DNA from 2 places in the Rossellomorea sp. DA94 genome. Region 1 is predicted to be linked to the other one. Evidence: riboswitches for the same ligand, from Rfam matches in the RefSeq annotation. Region 1 holds a riboswitch; the other holds the start of a gene.

Region 1 (4,774 bases):
GGAAAGAGACATTGAACCAGTCAGAATGGAAAGATCGTGATATCGAGGACCTCATCAAAAAGCTTCCTCAAATCAAAGATGATCGAACTTCTCACTATATCCATGCACGAATGGAAAGGAGAAAAAAGAAAAGGCAAACCACATTTAAACGATTCATACCGGCAGTCGCTGCATTTGCCGCCATATTCATCATGGTCCTACTCGCTCCCACCGTTCTAAATCAACTAACGGATACGGGTATGGAGAAATCCGAATCGGGTGCGGAACCAGGCAGCTTAGAAAATAAAGGGGACATCGCTTCTCTGCAGAAAGAAAGTGAACTCCCTCCCCAATCCGGTAAAGAAAAGAAAGTCGCTGCGACGGAGGTTGATCCAAATGAAAACAGCAAGCTGACGATGTCTGAGGATCTAAAAGAATCCCCCAAAAGGCTTTCTCTTTATGAAGAAGATCTAGAGGGAAAGGAATTCTATTCCTTTGGACTTGTTTCACCTGAAGCAGTACCCATACCTGTAACCATTGTGGAAGAACAGAGACAGGAAGACTGGTTGACAAGACATGAGCAAATCGGTGAGGAACTGCCGGAAACCGATTGGGGACTTGAAGACTATCTGCCTTTAAATGGAGATGTGTCTCTTGATAAGAATAAGGTCATTTTCACCCTCGACCCCGATCATTCTTACAGTGGCAGCAGTGCAGTAGAATACGCTTTTTATCACTCTCTTCAATATTCATTCCAGCATAAAGGGCTAGAAGAGGTTGTACTGAAAAATCTTGACGGTTCGGTCCCTCAATTCAGTTCGACGGGAGAATTCTCAAGTGTTGATCTGAATGAAAAAACGCACAGTGCATACTATCTTTACTCACCCAATGGGAAGGACCGCTTCCTCGTACCGGATAATATAAACAGAGGGGGGATCAAGGAGTCGATCCAAGCAATGAAAAGTGCAGAGACGGGCCTTTTCCAAAGCGTCATCCCGAAAGACATCAATTTTAACGTGACAGAAGCAAGTGAGGTGGTCACAATCAGTTTTTTAAATGAATTGGATTTAACCTCTTTAGGCGAACAAACCGCACAGGAGATGATCGAAGGAATCCTGCTGACAAGCAGGAGTTCCGGCTTTGAAAGTGCCCGGTTTGAAAACATTAAACAGGAAAGCTGGAACGGCTTTGACTTCACAGAGCCCCTCGAGACACCGATCAGTCCGAATAAAAAGAGCGTTGTGAATTAAATATCATGGAAAAGACCAGAAGCGGATTTGATCCGAATCTGGTCTTTTTATTTATACGCTATAAAAACGAATATTTACCCAATACACAGACAAACTACACAAAGGAAAAATATCTCAAAAAGAATGCCTATGCATGTAATGAGGGGGAAACGGTTAGAATGGTGTAATACATATAGAAGTCAAGGTACGTCTGTCAATAAGACCGAAGGAGGACAAGCATGATTTTCGATTATGCAAAAAGGCTTTTCATCGTTTTTCTTTTAACGGTAAGTGTATTCATGATGTTCTTAACCGAAAATGCAGCAAACGCAGAGCTGGATAAGGTGTCAGGTGACACATCGTCCTGGACATTTCCCGTAGAAGGTATGATAACAGATTCATATGGTACAAGGTCGGGTTCTCACAAAGGCATGGATATCGGAGGGGACATCGGGTCGCCTGTATATTCTGTGGCTAAAGGAAAAGTGATCAAATCTTATCTTTCAGATAGCTACGGTCATGTTGTATTCATCAGGCATGAAAATGGATATGAAACCGTCTATGCTCATCTTCAAAGCAGGCTTGTGGATGAAAATCAGGAAGTGGCACAAGGTCAACAACTTGGACGGTTGGGGAACACTGGAAGATCAACGGGGGCTCATCTCCATTTTGAAGTACACAGAGGGGAGTGGACGATTGATAAAGAAAATGCTGTCGACCCTTATCGTGTATTCGGTCAGGGAGAAGTCGGACAGCTGGTATTTGCTAAAGAGAAGGATCCTTTCCAGGCAGTAGGTGTCTCTGGGACTCCGGAATCGCTTCCTGAAGAAAGTGTAGCCGAGGGAGTGCACATCGTCCATAAAGGCGAGACTCTTTGGGGGATTTCCAGACAATACGGGATGTCAGTTGAAGAAATCATGCAGAAAAATGAATTGAAGAGCTCCGTGTTAAAGGTCAATCAGAGGTTGATGATTCCAGCATTCTCCCCTAAAGGGCAATATGTAGTGAAGCAAGGGGACACACTGTATTCGATCTCTAAGGCGCAGGGGATCGATATGGATGAACTGGTGTCGAGGAATGACTTGAACCCGGCATCGGCGATTTATCCCAGGCAGGTGCTGAAGGTGAATTGATGATGTCACACACAGCATGGGAAAGGGAAAACACATAATTAGTTCGAATTCGAACTGTTTTTCTTCACATAACACTCAACTTTATGTATAATGAGAATGTATAAAAAAATAAAGATTCGTCTTCGGGGCAGGGTGAAATTCCCTACCGGCGGTGATGAAACCACGTGTTTCTAAGCCCGCGAGCCTTTTGGGGCAGGATTTGGTGCGATTCCAAAGCCGACAGTATAGTCTGGATGGGAGAAGATGAAGGTGATGGCCACAACGTTTAGAAAATGGGAAGCTAAACGTTTATTAGGGTATGCCTTTCATTCTCCGGGATATGTTTATCCGGGAGTTTTTTAATGCTACCTTTTGCTTGAACCGTCTTCGATTTGAGATGAATCTCCTAAAGGAGAGAGAGTTATGAAAAAAATGAATACGAGAATGTTTGTCACAATTGGTATGCTAAGTGCCATATCGTATGTACTAATGTTATTCAACTTCCCAATTCCACCATTTCCAAAGTTTCTCATGGTTGATTTCAGTGATGTACCTGCATTGATTGCGACGGTCACACTGGGACCGCTTGCAGGAATATTGGTCGAACTGTTTAAAAACGTGATCGATTATGTCATGACCGGAAGCGACACAGGTGTTCCGATTGGTCATGCAGCCAATTTTATTGCGGGAGTCCTTTTGATTCTTCCGACATATTACATCTATTCACGTTTTCAATCGAAAAAAGGTCTGTTGATCGGACTGATCACAGGAACCGTCGTCATGAGTATCAGCATGGGGATCCTGAATTACTTTGTGTTCCTTCCTGCTTATAAATACTTCATGAACTTTGAGCTTCCTGCTGAAATCATCATTACCGGAATCGTTCCATTCAATATCCTGAAAGGGATTTTGGTGACATCCGTATTTACTTTACTGTTTGTCCGCCTTCAAGGCTGGCTATCAAGACAGGTGGCCTTAAACAAAGCGGCATAGTGATACTATAAAAATGAACCCCTCAACCAAATTGAGGGGTTTTTCTATTGGATTCCATTCCATTAAAAAAAGCTAAGAAGATCGATCTTCTTAGCCTTCATCCTTACTATTCAAATTTCAGTGCATCTCCGTCGAATGGTTCGTCAGATACTTTAATGGAATCTGTCGGGCAACCTTCAAATGCATCGATCATATCATCTTCCAACACGTCAGGAACTTCAACCGTCCCCTGGTTATCATCTAATGTTACAAATGCAATACCTTCATCATCATAATCGTAAATATCTGGAGCGGCAGCCCCGCATGCTCCACATGCAATGCATGTATCCTTGTCAACGATCGTATATTTTGGCAAAGAAAAAACCTCCCGAATAAATAATTCTATATAATTCATCATTATACACAATGTCAATTTGTGAAAAATCACTTAATGTTTATTTTATAGAGGATTGGATGACTTTTCAATAGTTAGGTGCTTTCTTTTTATTTTTATCCTATATATGAAAAACAAAACATGGTGAAAAGCCAATTTCATGGTACAATATTTGACAATAACCTACATATTAAGGAGGAGAGCATTGACCTATCTTAATTATGTGATCCTATATTGTTTTATGCACATTAATGGAGAGCGCTCCATTTACTCTGTATTTCACATTCTAAAAGGGAAGAAATCTTCCCAATCGATTCAGGATGCACACATTTTTCATCTGCAGCCTTTTTTCCTTTCTTTACCTAAGTTGAAGCGGCCGTATTTCAATCAAAAGGTAAGGGAACTGGAAGAGGCCGGATGGATGACCGTTGGTGAAAATGATAATGCCATAGTGTCATCCGAGGGTTCTAAAGCCGTGAAACAGTATTTTCTTGATGAGACCTTCCCTTCAGAAATGAACGGTCTCATCCATGGTGATAAAGCCCGTCTATTCTGGATGAGGTTAAGCCTCCTGGTTCAGGTCCTTTCCAATGCGAAACGACAGGAATTCCTCTATTACCCGGTTCAGCGGAACAGACATATACAGGAATGGGTCAAGAATTGTATCAGGGCCAATCCAAACAGTGACAATCTCTCGTCCCTCTTGTTCAAAGAGCTGACCACCCTGCTGAATGTCCAGGAAAGTGATCCATCTTTATTGGTGTATCGATTAACTGGATATAAGGACTATGGCTGGACGGAATTTCAGGTGGCAGAGCAATTGGACATGGATCTTGAAGAGTGCCGCTTCCGATTCCTGAATTTGCTTCACGGTATGTTGACAGAAATAGAAAAGGATCCTAAAGGCTTTCCGTTATTATATTCCATGGGCTTGAAAAGTGACCACCGACAGAACCTGACCATATCGACCAGCAAGACCTACGACTTGTATAAGAGGGGGCATTCCCTTGAAGAAATCGCCCGGATTCGTAAATTGAAACTCAATACCATTGAGGACCATGTCATCGAATTGATCTTAACAGAAGAAG
Region 2 (4,774 bases), 180 kb from region 1:
TTCGGTTGGAAGTTCAATTTCTACTTCCCTGGTCACAAGCTTTTCCTTTTTGCGTCTGTATCTGATCAGGTCCTCAATGGAGATGATCTTAAGATCCCACCTATCAGCCAATTTCATCAATTCAGGTACCCTTGCCATCGTGCCGTCTTCATTCATGATTTCACAGATGACGCCGGACGGTTGTGCACCTGCCAGAACAGCGAGATCGATGGCTGCCTCTGTATGCCCTGCCCGCTTTAGAACCCCGCCATTTTTGGCGACAAGGGGAAATACATGTCCGGGACGTTTAAAGTCCTCCGGAATTGAATTCTTGTTCAATAATTCCTGTATAGTGGCCGATCTTTCAAATGCACTTATCCCCGTCGTTGCGGATTTATGATCAACTGATATGGTAAAGGCCGTGCCATGGGGGTCTGTATTCGACATAGTCATCGGCGTAAGCTTCAATTTGGTTGCTATTTCCTCCGTAATAGGGGCACAAATTAAGCCTCTCCCTTCTTTAGCCATAAAATTAATGACTTCAGGAGTCGCTTTATCCGCCAGGGCAATAAAATCTCCCTCATTTTCACGATTTTCGTCATCCACCACGATGACGACTTTGCCTGCCTGTAAATCTTCCAGAGCTTCTTCGATCTTATTAAACATGGGGCAACCCCTCCTCTTAGTCAGCGAACCCGTTTTGAGATAAAAAATCATAGCTGATGCTGCTTGAAGTACTCTCAGACTGTTCCTTTGCTTCATAGAAACGATGAAAATATTTCGCCATTACATCACATTCAATATTGACAAGGTCCCCTACTTTCTTTCCACCAAGGACCGTGTCCCCTCTCGTTTGAGGGATGAGGGAAATCGTAATGGTATTATTTTTGACACCAAACACCGTAAGGGAAGTGCCGTCAATTGCGACCGAGCCCTTCATGATAAACAAATGGCCCTGATGTTCCGGGATGGTGATGTCCATATACCATGCATTTTCCACTTTCTCCACTCTAACGATGGTACCCACCCCGTCTACATGGCCGTTGACAAAATGACCGCCGAAGCGTCCGTTTGCCGCCATGGCTCTTTCCAGGTTCACTTCCGAACCTCGGGTAAGGGTCCGTAAGGTGGTCCCTTCAAAGGTCTCAGGCATGACATCAACCTGAAACCTGCTGGAGCTGAATGAGGTGACGGTTAAACAAACCCCGTTCACACTGATGCTGTCCCCGATATGGATATCTTCGAGAATGCGGCTCGCTGCAATCGTCATTTCCATGGAAGAGGAAGACTTTTTCATCTGTTCGATCGCTCCAATTTCTTCAATGATGCCAGTAAACATCTTTCTCCCCCTTTCACAAAGATTCCCTTTTTGGCCTTGCGACAATTTTGATATCCTGTCCTACACGATCGAGGCTTGCAATCTCCATTTCCAATCCTTCTGCAATGGTTGGAAATCCTTTTCCTCCAAAACTCGTGAAGGCAGCACTTCCACCAACAAGCTTTGGAGCCATATACATGATCATTTCCTCAAAAGCCCTTTCCTCTAAGAAAGCGGAATGTATAGTAGATCCACCTTCTACATAAAGGGAAGCTATCTTACGGGAACCCAGTTCTTTAAGGACGGTTCGGATCCCAATCTTTTCATCGATTAGGGAAATGACTTCGCATCCCCGATCGATATAGGGCTTCTTCTGTTCTTCATTGACCGAACTGCCTGTAAATATGATGGTTCTACTTTCTAGATCCTCTACGACATGAGAGTGGATCGGTGTACGCAAATACGTATCTAATATAATTCGAATGGGGTTTTTTCCACCTTGGGGCAAACGGGTGGTAAGGTGTGGGTTGTCTTGAATGACCGTATTCACTCCTACTAATATCGCGTCATGCCTGTGACGATCATAGTGGACATCGGTTCTTGAGGCTTCGGATGTAATCCACTTACTGTCTCCCGAAGCTGATGCGGTTTTTCCATCTAGTGTAACCGCTGTTTTTAGCGTGACATATGGGGTACCATATTGAATGAAGTGGAAAAAATGCTTATTCAGCTCCCGGGCTTCTTCTTCAAGCTCTCCCACCACTACTTCAATGCCTGCATCCCTTAATTGTTGAATGCCACGCCCGGCCACCAAGGGATTTGGATCCCGGGTGGCGATATGAACCCTCTTTACGCCGCTTGAAATCAACATTTGAGAGCATGGAGGTGTTTTCCCATAGTGGGAACAAGGCTCGAGGGTAACGTAAATGTCGCTTCCTTTCGCTTTATCTCCTGCCATTTTAATGGCATTCACTTCTGCATGTCCTTCTCCCGATTTGAGATGAGCACCCATCCCGACAATTTCTCCATTTTTGACCACTATAGATCCTACCACCGGGTTAGGCGAGGTCTGGCCAAGGGTTGCTTCTGCCATTGAAATGGCAAGCTTCATATAATGGGTATGATCCAATGAATGTACCTCCCTTCTATCAACAATACTATTCAGAAATAAAGAAACCCCAAGTAACGTTTTACTTGGGGGAAGTTGGCATGACTAAATAAAGCATTCAATCTGATATTTCAGAAAGGGAAAATCATCCATAAACACTGGTCGGACTCCTATCCTGTGTATCACTAAATGCTGCCGTTCCTTCTCCCATCCAGACTTTCACTGTCGGCTTTGGAGTTTCACCAAATCCACCGTCTAATATGTATTAGCCGGGTCACGGACTAAGAGCAATTGCTCATCACCGCCGGTAGGGAATTTCACCCTGCCCCGAAGGAAACCTATTCGATTATCATTATTCTATCATAGTTTCATAAATTAAATCATGTAAGAAGAACTAAAATAAGATTTTTGTCCTAATTTTTAGAATACAGGGCGATGAAATCACGGGATAAAAAAATGCCTCTATATGATTAGAAGCATGTGTCTTTCATACGTGTTACATTCTTCCTTTGTTAGTGTACCCAAATGACTTGACTATGATGTGAGAAAATAATCACTGTCTACATACCAAAGAAAGATCAGAAGCCAGTCCAGATCCTCATTGTACGTTTCGTAAAATGATACATAGCTGTGGTGGGAATCGAACAGCCGTTGAACACTTTGAGGGAGATACCCTTTTTGTAAGGATAGATAATTTTTTTCTTGATAGTTCAAGATCCATCTCTTGTTTCCTTTATAGATGAGGATCGTGTCCCCACCTTCATTCTGCCATTCGATGGCGGTGGCACTTTGATATTTCAGTTGAAACATCATCCTTCTCTCAGGATGATCGATTTTTATGGTTCTGCTCCATTTCGAAAATGACAGCGGAAGTTTGTGCTTTCTGTGAAACAAATATTGTTTTGGGTTATTGATCATGGATGTACGTTGAATAAAATAGTGGGACCAACCGTTCGTTTTTAAATAATAGGAGCCTTCCTTTGTATGGACCCCTACAAGTGCATGTTCGGAGACGGGCATATTTTCATAATACAGACGGTTTGCCTTCTTAAGTTCCTTTTTCAGGCTATAGCTGAGATATAGATTTGAAAATGCCGGGATGAAGATCAGCAGGGGAAAATAATATAATTGCTGTGTCACTACAAGCATCCCTACACCAATGAGAAAATACATGACACTTCTAAAAAGCAACGTATATTGTTCATTTTTGTATATTTGATAGAGGTTCATAGAATGCTCGTCCTTTCAAGGAATCTCTATCATATGTATGTGAAAAATCCGTAAAAAGACCATTTGTCAGGAAAACAGAGGGAAATGAACAGAACACTCTTTCACAAAGGAGTGGTTCTATTCATCCCTGACGTTTTATGAGTGCACCAGCTTCCCTGATCGGTTCCAATCGACTAACTGTTTCCATTTTGATTCTGCATCATGATAGCCCTGCCAGTACAATTCGTCCAGTTTTTGAGGATTTTTTTCAATCCGGCTTACTTTGAGTGGATGCTGAGGCTGGATGATCAATACCTCTCCATTTTTTTCTTTTTCTTCTATCTCCTGAATCGTTTGATTATAGCGCATATAGCGATTCATCAGCGTTTTGTGCAACTCTGGATATTGAGGATATTTTCTTCTCACCAGGAACGAAAATCTTGAAGGCTTTTTATAATATCCCCTATTCCGGGTGAGGATGACCACATTTTTTTTGAATCCGTCCTGCTCGGCTTTTTCAATGGGAACCGGATCGCTTATGCCCCCGTCAAGGAGGTAGCGAGAAGCAAATTCAACAATCGGAGCCACAAATGGAAGAGAGCTTGATGCGCGGATGATCGTGAGAAGGTCCTCTCCATAATCCTTCCTTGAGAAATAGGCTGGCTTTCCTGTTTGACAGTCGGTTGTCCCGACTACAAATTCCGTTCGGTTGGAGTGAAAGGCTTTATAATCGAAGGGGACCAATTTATTCGGTATTTCATCAAAGACATAGTCCATTCCGAATAATTCACCCGTTTTCCAGTAGTTCCGCCATGATAAATATTTGGGATCGCGGATGAAATCCACATTCACCTTTTTATTGCGGCCGTTTTGTTTGGACAAATAAGACGCGGCATTGCATGCACCTGCCGATACGCCGATGACATAAGGGAATTCAATTCCGTTCTCTAAGAAAAATTCCAGTGCCCCCGCCGTGTATATTCCTCTCATGCCGCCACCTTCGAGGACGAGTCCGGTTTCATTTATCATCATCTTCTTGACCACCTGCCTTTTGCTGTAATAGAAATCGCTTTACTTCCAGAGGGTACAATTTTTTCCCGGCAAGTTCCTCCATCGGGATCCAGCAGGGAATATATTTCCCTCTATCCCTGGTAAAATCG

What was found. Region 1 has a riboswitch for FMN ahead of P8596_RS14685 (ECF transporter S component). Riboswitches for the same ligand answer to the same signal wherever they lie in the genome.
Region 2: it holds a riboswitch for FMN, as region 1 does, so the genes downstream of both, ribD (bifunctional diaminohydroxyphosphoribosylaminopyrimidine deaminase/5-amino-6-(5-phosphoribosylamino)uracil reductase RibD) here and P8596_RS14685 (ECF transporter S component) in region 1, are expected to answer to the same signal.

The regions. Positions count from the first base shown of each region.
Region 1 covers NZ_CP122397.1:2,810,419-2,815,192, reverse strand. Annotated here, with positions in the region: gene sigX (RNA polymerase sigma factor SigX) at 1-40, shown strand, start outside; gene P8596_RS14695 (hypothetical protein) at 12-1,229, shown strand; gene P8596_RS14690 (peptidoglycan DD-metalloendopeptidase family protein) at 1,448-2,341, shown strand; FMN riboswitch at 2,456-2,590, shown strand; gene P8596_RS14685 (ECF transporter S component) at 2,744-3,313, shown strand; gene P8596_RS14680 (ferredoxin) at 3,420-3,668, opposite strand; gene P8596_RS14675 (YpbB family protein) at 3,892-4,774, shown strand, end outside.
Region 2 covers NZ_CP122397.1:2,630,451-2,635,224, forward strand. Annotated here, with positions in the region: gene P8596_RS13645 (bifunctional 3,4-dihydroxy-2-butanone-4-phosphate synthase/GTP cyclohydrolase II) at 1-645, opposite strand, end outside; gene ribE (riboflavin synthase) at 662-1,318, opposite strand; gene ribD (bifunctional diaminohydroxyphosphoribosylaminopyrimidine deaminase/5-amino-6-(5-phosphoribosylamino)uracil reductase RibD) at 1,332-2,426, opposite strand; FMN riboswitch at 2,601-2,744, opposite strand; gene P8596_RS13660 (hypothetical protein) at 2,940-3,635, opposite strand; gene P8596_RS13665 (patatin-like phospholipase family protein) at 3,771-4,643, opposite strand; gene P8596_RS13670 (NUDIX domain-containing protein) at 4,633-4,774, opposite strand, start outside.